One region of the Metabacillus sp. 113a genome, then DNA from elsewhere that is predicted to be linked to it. Evidence: a T-box and tRNA genes for the amino acid it is inferred to sense, from the RefSeq annotation. Region 1 holds a T-box; the other holds one or more tRNA genes.
What was found. A T-box is a leader RNA that pairs with one kind of tRNA and senses whether it is charged. The one in region 1 lies ahead of trpS (tryptophan--tRNA ligase), so its partner is inferred to be a tRNA-Trp.
Positions count from the first base shown of each region.

Region 2: it has a tRNA-Trp gene. The T-box ahead of trpS (tryptophan--tRNA ligase) is inferred to sense a tRNA for this amino acid. The anticodon was not compared.

Region 1 is NZ_JBNILJ010000006.1:21,374-43,171, reverse strand. Features, by position in the region: gene argJ (bifunctional ornithine acetyltransferase/N-acetylglutamate synthase) at 1-715, shown strand, start outside; gene argB (acetylglutamate kinase) at 729-1,508, shown strand; gene ACQCVE_RS11385 (acetylornithine transaminase) at 1,505-2,659, shown strand; gene ACQCVE_RS11380 (carbamoyl phosphate synthase small subunit) at 2,728-3,780, shown strand; gene ACQCVE_RS11375 (carbamoyl phosphate synthase large subunit) at 3,773-6,775, shown strand; gene argF (ornithine carbamoyltransferase) at 6,763-7,707, shown strand; gene ACQCVE_RS11365 (YjzC family protein) at 7,857-8,036, shown strand; gene ACQCVE_RS11360 (YjzD family protein) at 8,169-8,354, opposite strand; gene ACQCVE_RS11355 (hypothetical protein) at 8,567-9,301, shown strand; gene ACQCVE_RS11350 (hypothetical protein) at 9,357-9,980, shown strand; gene ACQCVE_RS11345 (ComZ family protein) at 10,069-10,254, shown strand; gene ACQCVE_RS11340 (hypothetical protein) at 10,347-10,598, opposite strand; gene ACQCVE_RS11335 (beta-ketoacyl-ACP synthase III) at 10,857-11,789, shown strand; gene fabF (beta-ketoacyl-ACP synthase II) at 11,833-13,071, shown strand; gene ACQCVE_RS11325 (DUF2268 domain-containing protein) at 13,534-14,316, shown strand; gene ACQCVE_RS11320 (YjbA family protein) at 14,410-15,162, shown strand; gene ACQCVE_RS11315 (MFS transporter) at 15,325-16,641, shown strand; gene trpS (tryptophan--tRNA ligase) at 17,024-18,013, opposite strand; T-box leader at 18,064-18,278, opposite strand; gene ACQCVE_RS11305 (DUF3899 domain-containing protein) at 18,324-18,677, opposite strand; gene ACQCVE_RS11300 (peptide ABC transporter substrate-binding protein) at 19,058-20,752, shown strand; gene opp3b (oligopeptide ABC transporter permease) at 20,888-21,798, shown strand, end outside.
Region 2 is NZ_JBNILJ010000025.1:22,580-24,657, reverse strand. Features, by position in the region: tRNA gene ACQCVE_RS19050 (tRNA-Val) at 189-264, shown strand; tRNA gene ACQCVE_RS19045 (tRNA-Met) at 421-497, shown strand; tRNA gene ACQCVE_RS19040 (tRNA-Asp) at 502-578, shown strand; tRNA gene ACQCVE_RS19035 (tRNA-Phe) at 655-730, shown strand; tRNA gene ACQCVE_RS19030 (tRNA-Thr) at 751-823, shown strand; tRNA gene ACQCVE_RS19025 (tRNA-Tyr) at 840-923, shown strand; tRNA gene ACQCVE_RS19020 (tRNA-Trp) at 929-1,002, shown strand; tRNA gene ACQCVE_RS19015 (tRNA-His) at 1,021-1,096, shown strand; tRNA gene ACQCVE_RS19010 (tRNA-Gln) at 1,159-1,233, shown strand; tRNA gene ACQCVE_RS19005 (tRNA-Gly) at 1,296-1,370, shown strand; tRNA gene ACQCVE_RS19000 (tRNA-Cys) at 1,379-1,452, shown strand; tRNA gene ACQCVE_RS18995 (tRNA-Leu) at 1,461-1,541, shown strand; gene ACQCVE_RS18990 (DUF6241 domain-containing protein) at 2,006-2,078, shown strand, end outside.

The sequences.
Region 1 (21,798 bases):
CATTGATGGAAAAGAGGTCTGGATCGGCGGGGCAGCTAAAGGGTCCGGCATGATCCATCCAAATATGGCTACAATGCTTGGGTTTATCACAACGGATGCGGCTATTGAAGCGGAACATCTTCAGGAGGCTTTGAGTGAAGTTACGGATGTTACATTTAATCAGATTACCGTTGATGGGGAAACCTCAACCAATGATATGGTCATGGTTCTCGCAAATGGTTTGGCAGGAAATGCTCCGCTTACCCCGGAACACAAGGAGTGGAACCATTTTAAAGATGGGCTCAAGGAAGTTTGCAAAGAGCTGGCTAAACAAATTGCGAAGGACGGGGAAGGCGCAACGAAGCTGATTGAGGTTCAAGTCACTGGAGGAGCTTCTGTTCAGGAAGCAAGGGAGGCAGCTAAAAAAGTCGTTGGTTCAAGTCTTGTGAAGACAGCGGTTTTCGGAGAGGATGCAAATTGGGGACGCATTATTGGGGCACTTGGACACAGCCGATCCGCAATGAATCCCGGGCAAACGGAGGTATGGCTGGGAGAGCATTGTCTTTTCCGTGAGGGAGAGCCCCAGCATTACAAGGAAGAAGAGGCGGCTGGCTATTTGAAGAATCAAACGATCGTCATCCGTGTGAACCTGGCTGCCGGCGATGCTGAAGCGACCGCCTGGGGCTGCGATTTGACGTATGATTACGTCAAAATTAATGCGAGCTACAGAACGTAAAGGAGGGATAGAGTTGAAGCAAACCATCGTAATCAAATGCGGGGGAAGCATTATTTCCGAGCTGTCTGAATCTTTTTTTTCCTCCATCCGGAATTTAAAAACTGCCGGATGGAATGTTGTCCTTGTTCATGGGGGTGGTCCTGATATTACAAATGCATTGAAACAGATGCATATAAAAACGGAATTTACTGACGGCCAGCGAAAAACCACGAAGGAAGTGATGGACGTTGTTCAGATGATTCTTGCCGGGAAATTAAATAAGCAGCTGGCAGGAGAGTTTTTAAAAAGGGGGTTGAATGCGGTTGGTCTTTCGGGACAGGATGCAGGAATTCTTTGCGCCGAGCTGCTGGATGAGGAAAAGCTGGGGCTGGTGGGCACAGTCACGGCGGTGAAGACAGAATTCGTTGAACTGCTTCTTAAGAATGATTACCTTCCAGTTGTTGCCCCCCTCGGTTTCACAGATGATTTTGAGCCGCTGAATGTGAATGCTGATGCGGCCGCCGCGTCCATAGCCCGTCAGCTAAATGCGGAAAAATTGATGTTTGTTACGGATGTGGACGGCATTCTCCGTGAGGGAAAGCTGATCAGGGAAATGGATGCTGAGCAGGTCCATACCTTAATTGATAACGGGGTTATTTCAGGCGGCATGATTCCTAAAGCGGAAGCCTGCCTCCGTTCTCTTTCGGAAAATTTGACAGAAGTTATGATAGTGAACGGCAAGAAAGCATTTCTGGAGGACAATCAATTCAAGGGAACGAAAATAGAGTACAAAAAGGAGGCGGCTGCTGGATGAGCTCTTTATTCCCTACATATGCAAGGTGGGATCTCACGATAGAAGAAGCTGAAGGCGCCTGGGTTAAAGATGCTAATGGCAAGGAGTACCTTGATTTTGTTTCAGGGATTGCCGTGTGCAGCCTGGGTCATCGATTTGGACCTGTTCAAAAAGCCTTATCTGAACAGCTCGAAAAAGTCTGGCATGTATCGAATCTCTTCGGAAACCAGCTCCAGGAAGAGGCTGCAAGTCTGCTGACGAAGAATTCCTTTGCGGATGCCGTCTTTTTTTGCAACAGTGGCGCGGAAGCAAATGAAGCTGCGATCAAGCTTGCTAAAAAGCATACGGGAAAAGGGACGGTCGTTACATTTAAGCAGTCCTTTCATGGCCGCACATTTGCAGCGATGGGTGCGACCGGGCAGGAGAAAGTAAGGAGTGGTTTTGGGGAGATGCTTCCTTCTTTTGAATATTTGCCTTATAACGATGAAGAAGCTCTAATGGAATTACAGGGAGATCATTATGCAGCAATTATGCTGGAAGTCGTTCAAGGGGAAGGCGGAGTTGTTCCGGGGACGGCTGCTTTTTTAAAAAGAGTCGGGGAAGCGTGTAAAAGGTTGGGCTGCTTATTGATCGTGGATGAAGTTCAGACTGGAATTGGCCGGACCGGTACCCTTTTTGCTCATGAGGGTCTGTTATCACCGGATATTGCCACGTCAGCGAAAGGTCTTGGAAACGGCTTTCCAGTAGGGGCTATGCTAGGTACAAAAGAATTGATCAGCAGTTTTCAGGCCGGCTCACACGGGTCAACATTCGGCGGGAATTACCTTGCTATGGCCGCAGTAAAAGCTGTGCTGGAAACGGTATTAGGTGGTGGCTTTCTGGAAAAAGTCCGCCATATGGGGGAATACCTTAGACGTGTTCTGGAAAAAGAGCTGGATGGGCAGCCAATGCTTGAGGAGATCAGGGGAAGGGGAATGATGATTGGAATTGTATGGAAAGAGCCGGCAGGCGAGCGGATTAAAGAAATGAGGGACAATGGCTTGCTGGTCCTGCCGGCAGGTGAACATGTGATCCGGCTGCTTCCCCCAATCAACTGTACGGAGGAAGAATGCAGGAAGGCTGCATCTATTATAAAAAAAGTACTGGGAACTCACTCTAAAACCATGGTTTAATTTTTTTTACCTAGTTGTGAATAAAAATACATTATAAGGAATTTATATACAAAGCGGAGGTGATTCGTATGAAGGGATATATCAAGCTTGAAAACGGTCTGCAGCTGGAAGGGGAACTTGAAGACGGAACGCATTTGGATGCAGAGGGAGAAGCTGTTTTTTATACAGGGATGACGGGCTATCAGGAAGTGTTGAGCGATCCTTCCTACCAGAATCAAATCCTCATATTTACTTACCCCCTAATAGGGAACTGTGGAATCAACCTGCAGGACTTTGAGAGCAAAAAGCCTCAAATTAGTGGGGCTGTATTTTATGAGTGCACTGAGGATTTTTCCCATTATGAGGCGGTATCCAGTGTTAAAGCTTATTTGAAAAAGTGGGGCATCCCCTTTATCCATCATGTGGACACCCGTTTTCTTGTAAAAGAGATCCGTTCTTCAGGTACGATGAACGCCAAAATTACGGCCCATCCAGTGGATAACGTTCCGCCTATAAAACTGCCGGACCATGACGGGGGAGAAGCTGTTACCCACGGAGAAGGAAAGCTTCACACCGTTTTAGTTGATTTTGGACTGAAAAAATCCATTTTAACAGCTCTGCTTAACCGTGGTCATCAGGTTACCATTTTACCCTATCATAAGCTGGATAAGGTTCGTGAACTCAAACCAGGTGGAATCGTATTTTCAAATGGCCCCGGAGATCCGAAGCAGCTTGCTGGGTATTTGCCGCTCATTAAACAGCTCGCTGATGAATTTCCGGTGATGGGCATATGTCTTGGCCATCAGCTGCTTGCGTTAGCCTATGGTTTTGATACCGAAAAGCTTGACTTTGGGCACAGGGGGGCTAATCATCCGGTGGTCGACAGGCTGAAGGGAAAGGTGTTTATGACCTCGCAGAACCACAGTTTTGTCGTCAAAAGAAAAGCGGGCAGTGAAGAGCTGTCTGTCCGTTTTGAAAATATTAATGACGGGAGTATTGAGGGGCTGTTCCATCCGGATAATAAGCTTTTAACTGTCCAATTTCATCCTGAGGCCAATCCTGGTCCAAAGGAGAGCGAATGGATATTTGACGAATACACATCAATGATCAGCCAAACGGGGAGCGTTGCAATTTATGCCTAAGAATATTGAGATTAAAAAAGTGCTGGTAATCGGTTCGGGACCGATTATCATCGGCCAGGCCGCTGAATTTGATTACTCTGGGACCCAGGCATGCCTTGCATTAAAGGAAGAAGGCTGCGAAGTCATTTTACTTAATAATAACCCCGCTACGATTATGACAGACCCCGATGTAGCAGATACGGTTTATTTTGAACCTATGACAGCTGCTTCAATTGAAAAAATCATTAAAACAGAAAAGCCTGATGGTCTGATTGCTTCGGTTGGGGGACAGACAGGACTGAATTTAGCTCTTGAGCTTGATGAAAAAGGAATCCTTGAAGCACACTGTGTTAAATTGCTCGGATCTCCTGCAGCTTCAATTAAACAGGGAGAGGACCGGGACCTTTTCAGAAAACTTATGCATGATATGAAGGAGCCAATTCCGGAAAGCCTGATTGTCCATAATGCGGAGGAAGCCCTTGATTTTGCTGATGAGATCGGTTATCCGATTATTATACGGCCTGCGTATACGCTCGGCGGAAAAGGGGGAGGCATTGCCTCTGCTGAAAAAGAGCTGAAGGAGATGCTTCGTCACGGCCTGGAAGCAAGCCCCATCCGGCAGTGCTTAGTTGAAAAAAGTATCGCGGGCTTTAAGGAAGTGGAATATGAGGTGATGCGTGATGCAGCCGGAACGTCGGTTGCAATTTGCAGCATGGAAAACTTCGATCCGGTTGGCATTCACACGGGCGACTCGATTGTCGCCGCGCCATCCCAGACTTTGACCGACAAGGAGCATCAAATGCTTCGGACCTCAGCTCTGCGCATCATTGGTGAACTTGGAATCATTGGAGGCTGCAATATTCAATTTGCCCTGGATCCAAACAGCAGGCAATACTTTGTCATTGAGGTGAATCCGCGTGTCAGCCGATCCTCTGCCCTTGCCTCAAAAGCGACCGGGTACCCCATCGCGAGGATCGCGGCAAAGCTCGCACTCGGCTATACGCTGGATGAATTAAAAAATCCGCTTACTGAAACAACCTATGCCAGCTTCGAACCGGCACTTGATTATGTCGCCGTAAAGTTCCCGAGATGGCCTTTTGATAAGTTCAAAGATCTGGACCGCAGGCTTGGAACGAAAATGAAAGCGACAGGTGAAGTGATGGCTCTTTCAAGGAATATGGAAGCAGGTTTTTTAAAGGCACTTGATTCTCTTGAACTCGATACGGTGGGCGCTTTTATGCCTGAAATCATGAAGCTGGAGGATAAGGAACTTGATAGCCTGATGGCCAAGGCAGACGACAGGCGTTTCTTTGCAGCAGCGGAGAGAATGAGAAGAGGAGCGGGCATTGAATTTATTCATCAGCTAACGAAAATTGACCGTTATTTTCTCGGTGTCATCCAGTCGGTCTTAAAGATTGAACAGGAGATAAAGCTATCGCCTGATATGGATCAAAAACAGCTTTCATCCTGGAAGGAAAAAGGCTTCTCTGATGTCGCAATTGCCTTTTTATCAGGACGGCATGAAACCGAAATAAAAGAGCTGCGAAAGCAATGGGGAATACATGCGGTATACAAAATCGTTGATACTTGCGCAGCTGAATTTGAAGCGAGAACGAACTATTTTTATTCTGTGTATTTTGGAGAACAGGATTACGTTCCTGTGAAGAATGGGAAAAAACGGATCGTCATTATTGGTTCTGGTCCGAACAGAATCGGCCAGGGCATCGAATTTGATTACAGCGCTGTACATGGAATAAAAGCTTTGAAAAACTCGGGGTGTGAAGCCATTATGATAAACAGCAATCCTGAGACGGTCAGTACAGACTATGAGCTCGCGGACCGTCTATACTTCGAACCCTTAACCTTTGAGTATGTGATGAATGTCGTAGAGCATGAGAAGGCAGATGCGGTCATCGTTCAATTTGGCGGGCAAACGGCCATTAATCTTGCACAAAAGCTGGAAGAAGCCGGGGTAACTCTGCTTGGCACGGATCACCAAACGCTATTTACGCTTGAGGATCGCGAGGCATTTTATCGGCTGCTGGATTCCTGCGGCATTCCGAGGGTAAAAGGGATGGCTGCGCAAACGGCAGAAGAAGCGATAGCAGCAGCAGGGACGATCGGCTTTCCTGTGCTGTTGAGGCCTTCCTATGTAATTGGAGGCAAGGGGATGGCGGCGGCAGAAAATGAAAAGGAGCTGGCTGCGCTGCTTAAGAAGGCAGACGAGGCAGCCTTCCCCATCCTTATTGATCAATTTGTACAAGGAAAAGAAGCGGAGCTTGATCTCGTTTCTGATGGAGAAAACGTTTGGATCCCGCTTATAATCGAACATATTGAACGGGCGGGTGTTCATTCAGGAGACAGTATGGCTATTCTCCCGGCGCAGTCTTTTTCAAATACTCAGCTTTCAGCATTACGTGACTATGGAACGGCGATCGCACGGCAACTTTCCTATAAAGGAATCATGAACATTCAATTTATTATTGAAGAAAACAGGATTTACGTCCTGGAAGTAAACCCCAGAGCAAGCAGGACAGTACCTGCAGTCAGCAAAGTCGTTCAAGCATCGCTTATTGAAGAGGCAACGAAGGCGCTGCTTGGAGAAACGATAGCAGAACAAAATTGCACTGTCCCTTTCACTGCTGTGAAGTTCCCGGTTTTTTCAGCTCATGCTCTGCATGATCAAAGCCTTGATCTTGGACCTGAAATGAAATCCACTGGGGAAGGGATGTGTATAGGAGGAAATCTGGAGGAAGCTTTGAAAAAGGTGTTTGATGATGGAAAAGACAAACCGCTTCTCGTGGATTTTGAAAATCCTGAAGACCGGCAGCTGTCATCCTGTATCTTATACAGCCCCGCAAAAATGGAACATATCCGAAAAACAGCTATTGCCTATGGACAGCAGGTTATTACGGATGAGGATACGTATAAGGCCTTTTTAACAGGACAATCGGCGGCTTCATCTGAGCCGGTTCCCATTATTAGCGGAAAGGACGTGGGCACATGCACACTGTAACAGCCAATAACAGCCGCACAATAAAAGGGCTCAGTTTACTGTCACTCCTGGAGCTGGATGGAGATGTCATTCACGATCTTCTTCAGGAAGCAGAAGCTTTGAAAAAAGCACCGGTTGAAACCTCTCTTTCGGGAAAGACGCTTGCCATGATTTTTGAAAAATCCTCTACAAGAACCCGGGTGTCCTTTGAGGCGGGTATGCTGCAGCTCGGGGGGCACGCCTTATTTTTAAGCAGCCGCGATCTGCAGCTTGGGAGAGGGGAATCGATCGAGGATACAGCAAAGGTATTATCCGCCTATGCAGATGCCATCTTGATTCGCACATTTGAACATAAAAAAGCCGAAGAGCTGGCCTTCCATTCTAACGTACCCGTTATTAACGGCTTAACGGACCAATTTCATCCGTGCCAGGCGCTCGCGGATCTATTAACAATTAAAGAGCTGAAAGGGACATTTAAAGGAAAAAAAGCCGCATATATGGGAGATGGCAACAACGTAGCACACTCCCTCATGATAGCCTGCGCCAAAATGGGAATGGACTTTGCTCTGGCCTCACCTGAGGGGTATGGTGCAGATGAGGCCATTATAAAAAATGCACAGAAAACAGCCTGTCATTCTGGAGCCAAGCTTGTTTTTACAAACTCTCCGGAGGAGGCTGCTGCCGAGGCAGATATCATTTATTCAGATGTCTGGACGAGTATGGGGCAGGAGGAAGAAGTGTTGAACCGTCTGAAAGCCTTCGAAGGTTTCCAGGTGAATGAAGCTTTGATGAAGAACGCCAAGCCGGATGCCCATTTCCTTCATTGCTTGCCCGCACACCGGGGGGAAGAGGTGACTGCTGCAGTCATCGATGGACCGAATTCGGCTGTTTTTCAGCAGGCGGAAAACCGTCTGCATGTCCAAAAAGCGCTTTTAAAAATGATTCTCGCCTAAACCGGATATACTAAACATGAACCTTTATCCCGCTTTAAAAGCAAGCCGCAGAAAATCAGCCGGGATGAAGTCCAATTGTTCACTAAGCAACCAGACATCAGAGGGAAGTACCTGTCTGATGGATGTTTCATTTCGAGGAGGGTTTTTCCATGGGTCAGCAGCACCGATTTCGCGAAGGGCAGAAAGCGCCGAATAATGGTGTTTATGTAGAGGTTGGAGAAACAGGAGATAATGTTATGAATCCGAAGCAAATTAAGCTTAAGGCTGGCGGCCACTTTCCTGAAACTTCGAACCATAACCGCCAATGGACGTATAAAAGGAAGCCGTGAACTTCTCAGGTGAAGGCTGCCGCTTAGATTGAAAGCTTAACTTCAGCAAAAAAAGACCTTCAGCAGGAAGGTCTTTTTTGTGTTGAAATGCTGCAGCTCTTCCTTCAATGATGAAATGCGCTTTTCTTTACATTAATGATGGCTGCTGACAGGCTCATCTGGAATAAAAGCGGCAATGGCGTTAATCAAGATAGCTGCTCCTATAGACAGAATGGTAGCTGTCATAAAGTCGTAAGCGCTTCCTACCATGGAAGACGTTACATAAGTAAGCATATGTACGAGCAAGAACGACCAGAAAAACGTCCAAAAATAACGCAAATTTTTCCCCTCCATTTGCACACAATTCTCAAATTATCATACCACACATATTTTATACAATAAAGATACCGGATGAAAACATTTGTGACAAGGATTTGTCGATTTCCCATCGAATTTCCTTAATAGAGAATAGGCTCCTTCCCATACTAATTGTTTGTTTATTTCATAAGATATTGCGGACACAATTCTAAAACAGATAGGCGGTGAGCAGCATGGAAATCTATGATCGCTTTTTTAAATTTGAATCCGAATGGACAGTCATTCATACTCCATACCAGCCTAATGGTTTTGGCGTCTTCCTGTTGGGTGATAAAAATCATTTTGTGGATAGCGATTCCAGCTTTTGGATGCAGCATCTTGGGCGTAAACAGCTGCTCGCCGCATTAAGAAAAGCCGGCTTTACCATTATTCAATCTAATCTGCATGGCAGCCATTGGGGATCACCTAAAGCGGGAAACCTGGCAGAGAAATTGCTGCATCTGCTGCCGAAAAAAGAAATTTTAAATGATAAAGTTCATATTCTGGCAGAGGGGACCGGGGCTCTGGCAGCAATGGATCTGATGCAAAGATGTCCCGAACGGATCCGGTCCATCGGTCTTTTCAATCCTTGCCTGGACCTGCAAGGCTATTACCGGGATGAAAAAAACAATAAGCTTTTCTATAAACGCCTTACAAGGGAGATTGCAGCAGCCTATGAGGTGGAAGAAAAAGAATTAGAATCGATTCCTTTAAGAAGTTTGCATCCATCAGAATCCAGAGTGCCTGTGAAAATATGGGACAGGATGAGCGGTACGCCATTTCCATATCAAAAGCATAGCAAGGTTTTTGAAGAGTTGCGCAAACAGCAGGGCTCTCCGATTGAATTGATCCTGCACCTTGGGGAACAGCCGTACCGGATTCATCAATCTGTCATCAAATTTTTTACTTTGCACCAAAAAAACCTTTAACCGAACCGGCACTTGAGGCATAAGGTAAGATAATGACTTCTCAAGGAGGAATACCATGAAGCAGGCAGCTGTTTTAGGAGCGCAGACGTTTCTTGGATTTGCATTATGCGGAGAGCTGGTGGAAAGAGGGGTCCCGGTAAAAGCTGTTTTTGATCAGCCAGGGAATAAGCATGAAAAACGGACGATGGAGGAAAAGTGGCTTACCATCGGAAGGAATGCTCTCTTTACACCGGTTTGCAGGGAGGACCACCCCAATTTAAAGGAATGCGGGGTTGTCTTTAATCATCCGGAAAACGTTATTGAGGTTGAAGCCTTGCATGTAATCAGCATGATTTTAACTAATGGGGAAAGAGCGGCTGGAGAAAACGAAACCCTGATCTACCTTGGCTCGCTTTACGGCCCTTGGCAGCCTGCCACTGAAGAACTGAATCGCTGGGCAGCATCTGATTTTACGTTTCCTCCTTTTAACGATGACCCGGGTTTATTTATAGAGGATGCAGCAGCAGCGGTTATCGATATAGCGTTCGGGGAAGGGACCAAGGGACAATCCTATTATCTCCCGGGAAATGGAGTAAGGGCAGATAACCAGTACCCGCTCACACAGAAGACTTCTCTCGAAAAAGGACTTGAACAGCTGCAAACGCATATGGAGCTTTACCCATTTTTGTACGGCTCCTAAAGCGCTTGTCTGATTCAGGATTTCATCATATAGTAATAGGGCATCCGCTGGACAAGCGGGAATCTTTATAGCCGAAGGAGACAGATCAATGGAACAGCACCCAAAACAAATGGAATTCATGCAGATTGCAATGAAGTATTTTCCAGAGGCTAAACAGCAGCTGGATGGGCTTGGACTTGAGCTGTCAATGGAACATGTTCAGCCGTTGCTTGGGCTTTTCAATAAAGTAATGGCCGAAGCCTATGAAATGGGCAAGAAGGATTCAGCAGAATAAAGGAAAGGCTTGATTCAATAGTGGATCAAGCCTTTTTCCGCGCTGCAAACGCCTTTCATGCAGCCTTCCGCCATCCGCTTAGCCAAGGGGCATTAATCGTTCAGTTTCTTTTTGATTAAGTCGAGCATCGGACTAAGGTTTTTAAGCATGGGCTTCATATCTTTTAGTGAACCCATAATATCACTTACCTGCATCATGATGGTCATATAATCGGCATCGCCGGCGTCCGTTTCTTCCGTCTTGGCTTCTGTCATTTGTTCCGGAGAATCTTCTTTTTGCTTTGCCTGGTCCTGACGGCCGCCGAACATGAGCTGATCAAACCTGTTTTTTTGAGGATTAGCCATTTTTTTCACCTGCCTGAACTTCCGGTTCTGATGATACCAGTCTATGTAAACAAGGTAAATGTGAATGGACGATTGCAACAGAATGATTGAAAAAAAAAGAAAGATACGCTAAAATTAGGACCAAGTCATAATATTTGATGTTAAAAATTAGATTGGCCGATTGAGCTCACAGAGCAGATGCTGATCCTGCATAAAAAACGCAAATCGGCGGACAAGAGTCCAGTTAGGCAAAAAACTAATAATAAAGGGGCTGCACATATGAATGCTGGAATTATCGGAATTGGCCGGTATATCCCTGAAAATGTGATTACTAATCATGATCTTGAGAAACGGATGGATACGTCAGACGAATGGATCCGTACCCGTACTGGAATTGAAGAAAGACGCATAGCAAGCGATGACATTGATACATCTGACATGGCGTTTATGGCCGCAGAAAAAGCATTGGAGCACGCAGGGATTTCAGCACAGGAACTGGATATGATTCTTGTCGCTACGGTTACTCCGGACCGGCCTTTCCCTTCCGTAGCCTGCCGCATTCAGGAGAGGCTCGGCGCAAGACAAATTCCTGCGATGGATATCAGTGCTGCCTGTGCAGGATTCATGTATGGCCTTGTAACAGGTAAGCAGTTTGTTGAAACCGGAGTTTATAAAAATATACTTGTTGTAGGTGTTGAAAAGTTATCTAAAATTACCGATTGGGAAGACCGGAACACGGCCGTCCTCTTTGGAGATGCCGCCGGTGCTGCCGTTTTAGGGCCTGTATCAGAAGGAAAAGGAATTCTCTCCTTTGATCTTGGTGCAGACGGAAGCGGTGCCAAGCATTTGTATCAGGATGAATTTATCATCATGAACGGACGGGAAGTATTTAAATTTGCGGTCAGACAAATGGGTGAATCCAGCGTGAAAGTATTGGAAAAAGCAGGGTTAGGCAAGGATGATGTGGATTTTCTTGTCCCGCACCAGGCGAACATCCGCATTATGGAGGCGGCGAGGGAGCGGCTGGATCTGCCTCCTGAAAAAATGTCTAAAACGGTCAACAAGTTTGGAAATACATCAGCGGCTTCTATTCCATTAAGCATTGTAGAAGAGCTGGAAGCTGGTAAAATAAAAGACGGAGATCTGCTTGTTATGGTAGGATTTGGCGGAGGCCTGACATGGGGCGCCATTGCCATGAGATGGGGACGGTAGTTCGTTAATCTATTCTAATCAAAAAAGATGAGGTGTCTTGGAGATGGAAAAGAAAAGAGTCGTGGTTACAGGACTGGGAGCTGTCAGTCCTTTAGGTTTGGATGCAGAAACTTCCTGGGCCAATGCAATAAAAGGAATATCAGGAATTAAGCCGCTCACCCGGGTTAATCCGGATGACTATCCTGCAAAAGTTGCCGGGGAAATTACGGATTTTGATCCTGAGCAGTATATGGATAAAAAAGAAGCGCGGAAAATGGACAGGTTTACTCAATATGCAGTAGCGGCTTCCTTTATGGCAGTTGAAGATGCAAAGCTTGAAATTACAGACGAGAACGCACCGCGTGTCGGGGTATGGGTTGGCTCCGGAATCGGGGGCATGGAAACATTCGAAACGCAGCATCGGATCCTTATGGAAAAAGGGCCAAAGCGCGTAAGCCCGTTTTTTGTTCCGATGATGATTCCAGATATGGCAGCTGGACAGGTTTCCATTGCACTTGGAGCAAAAGGATTTAATGCCTGTACGGTTACAGCATGTGCTACAGGAACAAACTCCATTGGGGACGCCTACCGGGTCATTGAACGCGGTGATGCGGATGTTATGATTTCAGGAGGAGCAGAAGCCCCGCTTTCCCAGATGGCTTTTGCAGGATTCAGCTCAAGTAAAGCTCTGTCAACCAATCCCGATCCAGCCAAAGCAAGCCGTCCATTTGATGCGGACCGTGATGGATTCGTAATGGGTGAAGGTGCTGGTATTCTTGTTCTGGAAGAGCTTGAACACGCTCTGGCCCGAGGAGCAAATATATACGCGGAAGTCGTAGGCTATGGGGCAACAGGCGATGCCTACCATATTACAGCACCTGCTCCAGGCGGGGAAGGCGGCGTACGAGCGATGAAACAGGCGATTGAAACCGCAAGCCTCAAGCCGGAAGATGTCGACTATATCAATGCGCATGGCACAAGCACACAATACAACGATAAATTCGAAACGCTCGCCATTAAGGAAGTTTTCGGCGATCATGCGCAAAAACTGGCCATCAGTTCAACAAAGTCCATGACGGGACACTTGCTCGGAGCTGCTGGCGGAATCGAAGCCATATTCTCCGTGCTTGCGATTAAGGAAGGAATCATTCCTCCTACCATTAATCTGGACAATCCGGACCCGGAATGTGATTTGGACTATGTTCCGAACGAAGCGCGCAAGAAAGAAGTCAACGTTGTTTTAAGCAACTCACTGGGCTTCGGAGGACATAACGCGACCCTGCTGTTTAAGAAATATCAATAACCATAACCGCCGATTCTTTTGAATCGGCGGTTTTATTTAGTGGGCTGGGAGGTGCCTGACCCTCACTCTGGTAAAGCGATAAAGCTCTGGCACGATCTCTCCAATTCCTTGCTGTTCAAGGCTTCAGGAACATAGGTCTCTGACCCCGCCTGCGGTGAAGCAAGTGGGGACTGGCCCCGTGCCTGGCCCCGCTTTCGCTGCCGCACTAAAGCTCCGGCACCTTTTCCGCCATTCCATGTTGCTTAAGGGCTGAAGGAGTCATGTCTCTGACCCTCACCCCTTTCCAGCACTAAAGCGCTAGCGCAGCCTGCCGCCCACCTTTCTCCGCCGCAGACAGAACACCCGATTCATGCAGCGATTCCAGCCGCAAGATTACTATAGCCTTTCCACCCCATTAAAATTCTCCTGTGATGCCTCCCGTTTTCATCTGTTCATACATACCTTAACTAAGAGGTGATGGCAATGGGTGTGATCCGGACAGATCAATGGTTTGAGGAAGCGGTTCCTTTGAATGAACTGGGGAAAAAGCTAAAACCCTACTTTCCTGACCGAAGTGAAAAGACGCTTATTCAATATTTGCTTACTTTTGGGCTATACAAAAATCCGGAATCTGCAAAAAAAACCGTTCAGGCATTAAAAGAAGAAAAAATGTGGGCGTATGTGAAAAGAGAGGTGGAAGACTTGCGCAAAAAATGGGAGGGACCTAATGTGCCAGTATTCCTGCTCCCGGGAGATTTATCAAATGCCAAGATTCAGCGTGAATATGGAGGAAAATCAGGTCTCGCATTTTTTGATAAGCTTTTTCTTTTTCTTTCCCCGGACGTTCCGAAAACGGCGATAAAGGCATTACTGATCCATGAGTATCATCATATTTGCCGGCTTGAAAAAAATCCAAAAAGAGAAAAGGATTATACGCTGACAGATGTTGTGATTATGGAAGGGTTGGCAGAGAATGCGGTGCGTGAAATCCTGGGAGAGGATCAAGCGGCAGGATGGACCAGGCTGTATGCGGAGACGCAGCTAAAACAGTTTTGGAAGAAGCATATTCTGCCGAACAAGAAAGTAAAACAGGAGGACCGGCAGTTCGATAAACTGATGTATGGATTAGGAATGTATCCTAAAATGCTAGGGTACACTGCAGGCTATTTTGCAGTAAAGAAATATATGGATAAAAATGGAACTGATACACATGCCCTTTTTACAGTGCCTGCCGAAAGGATCATCCAAGACTTGAAAATAGAATAGAAAATGCGTCCATAATCTGAAGATATTGGAATATTTTCAGGTTGTCCTGCCTATACTGATTGACAAACAGAATTTGAAGGTGAGGGGTAAAACATGTTGTTTCTTCATGATGTTTGGGTCAATTGGTTTGAGGGAGAAGAAAATGGATATAACGTGTGCCATTTTCACGAATGGCGAAAGGATGATAGCGTTGAACTGCTCGATCAGGTGCCTCTAATAAAGGTGAATCAGCTGCTGTTCCGCTATATAGAAAATGATCTTTCCGAAATTCCGCAAAGCCTCCTGAAAGACATTCATCAAAAAGCCTACATCCGGAAAAATCATGAACGAATTCAACTGGATTACTGCTTCGTCGTAACGGATGGACAGGGGATCATTGCTGTGGATACGATCGGCTACAGCATCCCTGTCCGAAAAAGCCGATTAATCCCCCGCCAGGAACAGTTGGTTTATGAAATGGTGAAGGATGTGGAACCGGGTGATTATCCTTTCCACGGTCCGCTGCATGGGGAGGAAAAAGAGTTTCACATTCTATCGCTGGGGCCTGATCACATGAGAGGACTGACAAGAAAAGAACGCCAGCTGAAGCAGCTGCTTTTTATGGCGCTGGATCAGCTGCAAACTACTCAGAACACAGCTGAAATAAAATATTGGTATACTGAATGGAATCCCCGCGAGTACGAGCAAATCAAACACCTTGCCTTCCATGATGTCTTTGAAAAGCTCTGTTCAGAAACCATGAACGGCTGGTCGGCCAGACATAAAGCTCTTTGTGAGAACCTTGTTAAAGGACAGCCTTTTTTTGAGAAGCTATGGGAAACGGAGCACGAATCAAAAGTAAACTAAAGAAAGCGGACAAGCCCTTTATCTTACTCCTTTAGCAGGAGTAGAATGAGGGGTTTTTCTATCCCAATATCCCTATACAAATCATGGAAAAAGTGCGTTATACTACCAGGTGAAGCGCTAACATCCTTTAAATCGTTAACGCAGCAAGGGGGATTCTTCATTATGTCTGTTTCAGGTAATCATGCCAGTACAAAGCGCATCACGGGGAATATTTTTAAAGGATCAGTAGGGAATCTGATTGAGTGGTACGACTGGTACGTCTATTCAGCCTTCGCCGTTTATTTTTCGGCTGAATTTTTCCCGCAGGGTGATCCGACCAGCCAGCTGCTCAACACGGCTGCCATATTTGCTGTTGGATTTTTGATGAGACCGATCGGAAGTTTATTATTGGGGAGGTATGCGGACAGGCATGGCAGGAGAGCAGCCTTAACTTTGTCCATTACGGTTATGGCTGCAGGCTCTCTCATTATCGCATGTACGCCGGGCTACAGTTCAATCGGTGTTATGGCTCCGATTATTCTTGTGCTGGCCAGACTCCTTCAAGGCCTTTCGCTGGGTGGAGAGTATGGGACATCCGCAACTTACTTATCAGAAATGGCAAGCACGGGCCGACGCGGATTTTACTCGAGTTTTCAGTATGTTACACTTGTTGCCGGCCAGCTTACAGCTCTTGGAGTTCAGATTATTCTTCAGCAATTGCTCAGTGAAGCAGATATGAGCTCCTGGGGGTGGAGAATTCCGTTTGTCATTGGGGCAATGGGGGCACTGGCAGTTTTGTGGCTGCGGCGGACCATGGATGAGTCGGAGCAATTTGAAAAGATGGGAAAGAAAAAAAAGTCGAATGCCGGTACACTGAAAGCTCTCTTAAAGCATCCAAGGGCAGTTCTTACGGTTGTGGGATTAACCCTTGGGGGAACAGTCGCGTTTTATACATATACCACTTACCTGCAAAAGTTTATGATCAACACGTCAGGAATTCCTAAAGAGACGGTCAGCTGGATTAACTTCTTGGCGTTATTGATCTTTATTGTCCTTCAGCCGCTTGCCGGGGGACTTTCAGACCGAATTGGCAGAAGACCTTTACTGATGGGCTTTGGAATTCTTGGAACATTGCTTACCGTTCCGCTGTTCCTGCTTCTTGAGCAGACATCCAGTCCAGTCGGTGCGTTTTTGCTTATGATGGCAGGACTGATTATTGTAACGGGGTATACTTCTATAAATGCCATTGTGAAAGCAGAGCTTTTCCCGACCCAAATCAGGGCTCTCGGCGTAGGGTTTCCATATGCTGTTACAGTAGCAGTCTTTGGGGGGACAGCTGAATTTATAGCCCTATGGATGAAAAGTATGGGAGTGGAGTGGCTTTTCTACGTATATGTAGCTGCTTGTATTGCGGTCAGCTTCATTACGTATTGGAGAATGAGCGAGTCATCAAAAGATTCTCATCTAGAGTCAGAATGGAAAGCTGAAAATAGTAAATAAAGAAAAGAGGCTGGGACATATCTAAAAATATAGTCATTAAAGCCGAATTTTTCTTTTGAAAAAGCTCTGTTAAACTCGGCTGTTGATTGCAGTTAGCAGGCATTCGCTTATCCATGGGCGGGCGGTGAGCCTCCTCGCCGCTTTGCGCCTGCGGGGTCTCACCTTTCCCGCTGTTCCCGCAGGAGTCTCATGCCTTCCACTCCAAACATCAGGTGGTAATAAATCAACATCATACATGAACAAAGCCTTTGAAAAAAACATGAAAACGAATAAAACCGAACGATTACGAAGCTCTATATCAGAGTTTCAAATAATAGTTCGGTTTTTTTGATTAACCGGGAACCTTTTGTCTCAGCCTCTTTTTTCTGAGAGAAAGGGAGGGTTATTTTCGTTTCCTTCCTAATCCCATCGCATTTTCCATTTTTTTCAGCATTTTATTTGCTGCACGGTTTGCGCGTTCTGCTCCATCATCGAGAATCCGGTCCAATTCGTCCGTTTCCATTAATTCATAATACCGCTTTTGAATTGGAACGATTTCATTGACGACGACTTGGGCAAGGTCTCCCTTGAAATCTCCGTATCCTTTGCCTTCATATTTTGCTTCAAGTTCTTCTGTACTCATTCCTGTAAAGATGGAATAAATGGAAAGGAGATTGGAAACACCCGGTTTATTTTCTTTATCATATTTCACAATCCCTTCAGAATCGGTGACTGCGCTTTTGATTTTTTTCTCAATTTGCTTCGGCTCATCGAGCAGAGTAATAAAGGATTTAGTGTTCGGATCGGACTTGCTCATTTTTCTGGCTGGTTCAGCCAGGGACATGATGCGGGCTCCGACTTTTGGTATGCGCACTTCTGGAATAGTGAAAATGTCGTTGTACTTGCGGTTAAAGCGCTCTGCTAAATCCCGGGTCAATTCAATGTGCTGCTTTTGATCTTCGCCAACAGGAACAAGATCTGTTCCATAAAGGAGAATGTCCGCTGCCATAAGAGGCGGATAGGTTAATAAACCGGCAGCAACGGCTTCCTTGCCTGACGATTTATCTTTAAATTGCGTCATGCGCTCGAGCTCGCCGATGTACGCGACGCATTGAAGCATCCATCCCGCCTGAGCGTGTGCAGGTACTTCTGACTGAATAAACAGAGTAGCTTTTTCAGGGTCAAGCCCTATGGCGACATACAAAGCAGCGAGACTGCGAGTGCTCTCCCGAAGCTTGGCTTTATCCTGATGCACGGTTATAGCATGCTGATCGACGATGCAGAAATAGCTGTTGTAATCATTTTGAAGCTCGATAAACTGCTTCATGGCGCCAATGTAGTTGCCGATTGTGACAGCTCCGCTCGGCTGAATTCCGGAAAAAATTGTTTTCAATAGAAACCACTCCTCTTAATACGTAATAAAAAAAGGCCCATTCATCCCTGAAAAGGGACGAATAGACCGTGGTACCACCCTGATTGCTCTCCAAATTAGAAAAGCCTCTTAGCATCCTTTAACGCAGGAATACGGCATTGCCTACTGATTGCTGTTCGGAATGCGGCTCAAAAGTCCATTCAGCGAAGTTCATTGTCTGTTTCCAGCAACCACAGACTCTCTGAAAATGAAGGATTCGCCTACTTCTCTCTCTCTCAGCCGATGCATTTAACTGTTTCATATTATAAAAAAGAATTGCTTTTCGTGCAAGCTAAGCGTAAAAAAACCCCAGACAAACGAGCATAACACCTGTTAAAGAAGCGCCTGCCAGCATAATCGGAATAAAAGGCAAGGAGAGCAGCTCAGAGAACGGCCTCATTTCATCTGCTTCTTCTCTGCTTAAATCTCTGCCTCCGGATTGAAATGTTCTTCTGAAGCTGTAGGTAATTCCATCAAAAAATCCGCCCTGGGCCACCATGATAAACAATGCGGTGAATAAGAATGCTCCGCCAATGAGGAACAAAAGATTAATCAGGGAGAGCAGTGTCACAGAGCCATACAGTAAGATGGAGATGATCAATGAGGCAGCAAGGCCGCCAACAAATAAAATAAAACCGATTTTCATTTGCAATCCCTCTCTTTGCACTATTCATAATACTAGTATCGCCATAATATTTTTATCTAAAATCATTATTGAACAAAAATAGCATCAAGGAATATATTCCTACAATTATACCCAATTTCTATTATACATTACAACATAATACAGAAGTTTACGGTAATTTTACAACTTTACTTTAAAGCAGCAGCGAGTAGGCAGGGATTGTGTAAAAAGCCAATATAAATAAAGGGTTTTTAGGGCTTACTAACTACTAAACTAGGCTGGAATTCTTAATTTTATTTCAATATTGTAAACTTTTTAAAAAAAACACATGTACAAATATTCAAAAACTTGTATAATAGTCCTTGTAAGAATTCTCAGAAAATAAAAGGGAGGTCAACTTTGTGAAAAAGACTAAATTTTCACTACTTTTAGTACTTACTCTGGTACTAAGCCTATTCTTATCTGCATGCTATGGCGGAGGAGGAAACTCAGCTAAACCTTCAGGCGGCGGCAGCGAAGGGGAAAATACAGAAAAACCCGCAGCTGACGTACCACAGGAAATCACAGTTCTTGAGACTTCTGCTATTCCTTCATTAGACAGTGCACTTGCAGAGGATACAATCAGCTTGTCTATGCTTAACAACGTAGGCGAAGGTCTTTACCGCACGGATAAAGATCAGCAGACTGTTGACGGAGTGGCAAAAGGCGATCCTGAATGGAACGAGGACGATACAGTCGCTACGGTTAAGCTGAATGAAAATGCTAAATGGTCGAACGGTGATCAGATTAAAGCAAGCGACTTTGTATTCGCTTGGCAGCGTGCTATTAACCCTGAAACAAAATCTCCTTACGGTCCTTATATGATGTCTGGAAAAATTAAAAATGCCGCTGAAATCGCAGCAGGCGAAATGAAGCCGGAAGAACTTGGAATTAAAGCTATTGATGATACCACTCTTGAAATCACACTTGTTAAACCAATCGCATTCTTCAAATCCCTAATGGCATTTGCTACGTTCTACCCTCAAAACGAGAAATTTGTTACTGAAAAAGGGAAAGAGTACGGTATGAATGCTGATAACCTCGTATTTAACGGACCTTTCGTAATGTCTGACTGGGGCGGTAATACGAAAGAAAAATGGACTATGGAAAAGAATGACAACTATTGGGATAAAGATAACGTAACATTGACAAAGATCAACTTCAACGTTGTTAAGGATTCCGCCACAGCAGCAAATCTTTTCGACAGCGGTGAAGCAGATGTCACTGGAAAGCTGTCTTCTGACGTTGTACCTCAATATGAAGGCGACGAAAACCTGGTTAAATGGCTTGAGCCGACAATTTTCTGGTTGAAGCTGAACCAAAAAGACGAAGCTTTGGCAAACGTGAACATCCGAAAAGCAATTGCACAAGGCTTCAACAAAGAAGACCTCGCTGCAAGCATCCTGAACAACGGATCTGTACCGGCAAATTATGCTGTACCAAAAGAATTTGTTAAACATCCTGATACGGGTGAGGATTTCCGTGAGGCAAATGGAGACATGCTGACATACAACCTTGAAGAAGCTCAAAAGGCTTGGGAACAAGGCTTGAAAGAAATCGGCAAAAAAGAAGTTACACTTGATTATATCGGCGGAGACACAGACTCTGCTAAGAAAACAGATGCTTATATGAAAAATCAGCTTGAGAAAAACCTTCCAGGTTTGAAAATCAACCTTAAGAGTGTTCCATTCTCCGTACGTCTTGATCTTGATACGAAAATGGAATATGACATTCAATTTGCTGGATGGGGTCCTGATTACGCAGATGCGATTTCGTTCTCTGACCTATGGATCACAGACGGCGGATCCAACAGAATGGCATACTCTAACCCTGAGTATGATAAACTTCTGAAACAAGCAACAGGCGAACTGGCTGCAGAGCCAGGCAAGCGTTTTGAAGCTCTTCAAGCAGCTGAAAAAGTCCTGATGGACGATGCTGGTCTTGCCCCGGTTTACCAGCGTGCAGCTAACGTACTGGTTGCTCCTAAAGTTGATGGCTTTGTCTATCACTTAAATGGACCAGAATATTCTTACAAGTGGATTAAAGTTACAGAATAATAGAAGTTTGACAGGTTAAAAGAAAAAAAGAGAAAAGGGAGTATACGCTAAATCCTATACTCCCTTTTCTCTCCATTTATTTTGTCGAATAATGAATAATTCGGCGGTATCTTAGTGTTTCCAGGAGGTGCGAGCATGGTTAAATATATTGCACAGCGTATTTTATTTATGCTGATTACACTGTTTATTATTACTTCGGTTACGTTTTTCCTCATGAAAATTATACCGGGTACTCCGTTTACAAATGCGAACAAACTGTCACCTGATCAGCTCGAGATGTTAAAGGAGCAGTATGGGTTAAATGAACCTCTGCCTGTTCAGTACACAAAATATATGGTGAGTGTTGCAAAAGGAGACCTTGGTACTTCCTTCACTTTTGATAATACTCCAGTAACTGCATTAATCTCCGATCGGATAGGACCATCTGCAACAATTGGGTTTCAGGCAATGCTGTTAGGCGGTTTCCTTGGGATATTTCTTGGGATAATTTCCGCACTGAGACAAAATACTTGGATGGACTACGGCTCTACTCTGATTGCTGTCCTGGGTAAATCTGTACCATCCTTCGTATTTGCGGCACTGCTCCAATATTTTATCGTCGTAAAATTAGGTTGGCTTCCAGTTGCTTTCTGGAATGGACCGGAGTACAGTATTTTGCCGACAATTGCCCTATCCATTTTTCCGCTATCCATTGCAGCCAGATTTATGAGAACAGAAATGATTGATGTATTAAACTCGGATTATATAACGTTGGCAAAAGCAAAGGGGTCTAACTACTGGGAGGTTGCGTTTAAACATGCAATGAGAAATGCCCTCATCCCGGTTGTAACTGTGCTTGGGCCATTGGCAATCAGTTTGATGACCGGATCTCTAGTAGTAGAGAAAATTTTTGCTGTGCCAGGAATTGGTGAACAGTTCGTTACATCGATTAATGTTAATGACTATCCGGTTATCATGGGGACGACTATTTTGTTTGCAGCTCTGTTTATCCTCATCATACTTGTTGTGGATATTTTATATGGAGTCATTGATCCACGGATCAGGGT
Region 2 (2,078 bases), on a different contig from region 1:
GACAACGCAATGCGCCGCTCATCGCAAGCCGAAACCATCACCCAACAAAGTGAAAGTAAGAGGGTTGAGAGGAGCAAGCAGTGCTAGGAGCCGAAGGAGAGAGCCCCGGAGCGCACATGAGTGCGTGAGGATGCGAACGACTGAAAGCGACAACGCAATGCGCCGCTCATCGCAAGCCGAAACTATATGGAGGATTAGCTCAGCTGGGAGAGCATCTGCCTTACAAGCAGAGGGTCGGCGGTTCGATCCCGTCATCCTCCACCATAATTATTTATTTTATTATCGCGGGGTGGAGCAACGAGCGCAGCTTCCACGAATAGGCATCGAGTTGTACTCGCCGAGACGCTTCATGCATTTGCTTCCCGAGGCGAGGACAGTCTACAGGCAATGAGCATAGCTAAACTTAATACTTTTTATTATCGCGGGGTGGAGCAGTCTGGTAGCTCGTCGGGCTCATAACCCGAAGGTCGCAGGTTCAAATCCTGTCCCCGCAACCAAAATGGTCCGGTAGTTCAGTTGGTTAGAATGCCTGCCTGTCACGCAGGAGGTCGCGGGTTCGAGTCCCGTCCGGACCGCCATTTGATTTTTTAATCAAACCTAAGTAAAATGTAAGAGGGTTTCAATAAGCGAGAAGCTTAGTGAAAGGCCAAAAATGGCTTGGTAGCTCAGTCGGTAGAGCAATGGACTGAAAATCCATGTGTCGGCGGTTCGATTCCGTCCCAAGCCACCATTTATAACTAATATAATTATGCCGGTGTAGCTCAATTGGTAGAGCAACTGACTTGTAATCAGTAGGTTGGGGGTTCAAGTCCTCTTGCCGGCACTGTCTTCACTGTAGTGGAGGGGTAGCGAAGTGGCTAAACGCGGCGGACTGTAAATCCGCTCCTTAGGGTTCGGCAGTTCGAATCTGCCCCCCTCCACCATTTATAGGGGCATAGTTTAACGGTAGAACAGAGGTCTCCAAAACCTCCGGTGTGGGTTCGATTCCTACTGCCCCTGCCAATATAATTTGATAATGTGGCGGTTGTGGCGAAGTGGTTAACGCATCGGATTGTGGTTCCGACATTCGTGGGTTCGATTCCCATCAGTCGCCCCATATTTTTGTATTTGAATATTGGCTGCTGTATAATAAATCTGCATCGTGAGTACATACATAGGTGGGCTATAGCCAAGCGGTAAGGCAACGGACTTTGACTCCGTCATGCGTTGGTTCGAATCCAGCTAGCCCAGCCATTTTTTCTTTTCAGGAAAGTTTTAAATCCTTTTGCATAGAATGACATACAGGGAACAATAAGGCGGAAGTAGTTCAGTGGTAGAACACCACCTTGCCAAGGTGGGGGTCGCGGGTTCGAATCCCGTCTTCCGCTCCATAATGTTTGGCGGCATAGCCAAGAGGAAAGGCAGAGGACTGCAACTCCTTTACCCCCGGTTCGAATCCGGGTGCCGCCTCCAAACAGTATGCCGGTGTGGCGGAATTGGCAGACGCGCACGACTCAAAATCGTGTTCCTCTGGAGTGCCGGTTCGACCCCGGCCACCGGTATCATTTTCAGTTTATTAATCTGTAAACAAACGTGAATACTACCGAAATATCAACCGTTTCTCACAGTGTGGGGAACGGTTTTTTCGTGTGGTCCGGACTATACTGAATATCTTTAAAATGTGTGAATCCATAATACATGCTGGTTATTCATCAAACTTTTTTGGTCATCTTCAGATAAAAGGTTTAAAAAATTTCCTGTAAGAGGGATAAATTTTTTTGAATCTGTTTTATGTCTTTGTTTTTTAAATAATTCAGATTTTCCGCAAACTCCCCCCTAAGTAATTGCCATATCATATTGGATCTCCCAACTAATAGTAAATCTCTAAAAGGGTATCTGGGTAATGCATTGAATACTATAATTGTTCCAATATTATGGAATGCTGTAATGAGGCTGACCACTTTATTCATTTCTATGCTTCATTACCAATTACATTGAATTCTACTATGGAAGATGGGTGTCTCAAATGAAAAAAAGTCAGGTTATATGGGTTGGATCCCTTGCTATTGCTGGAAGCGTTGCACTTATTATTTATTACA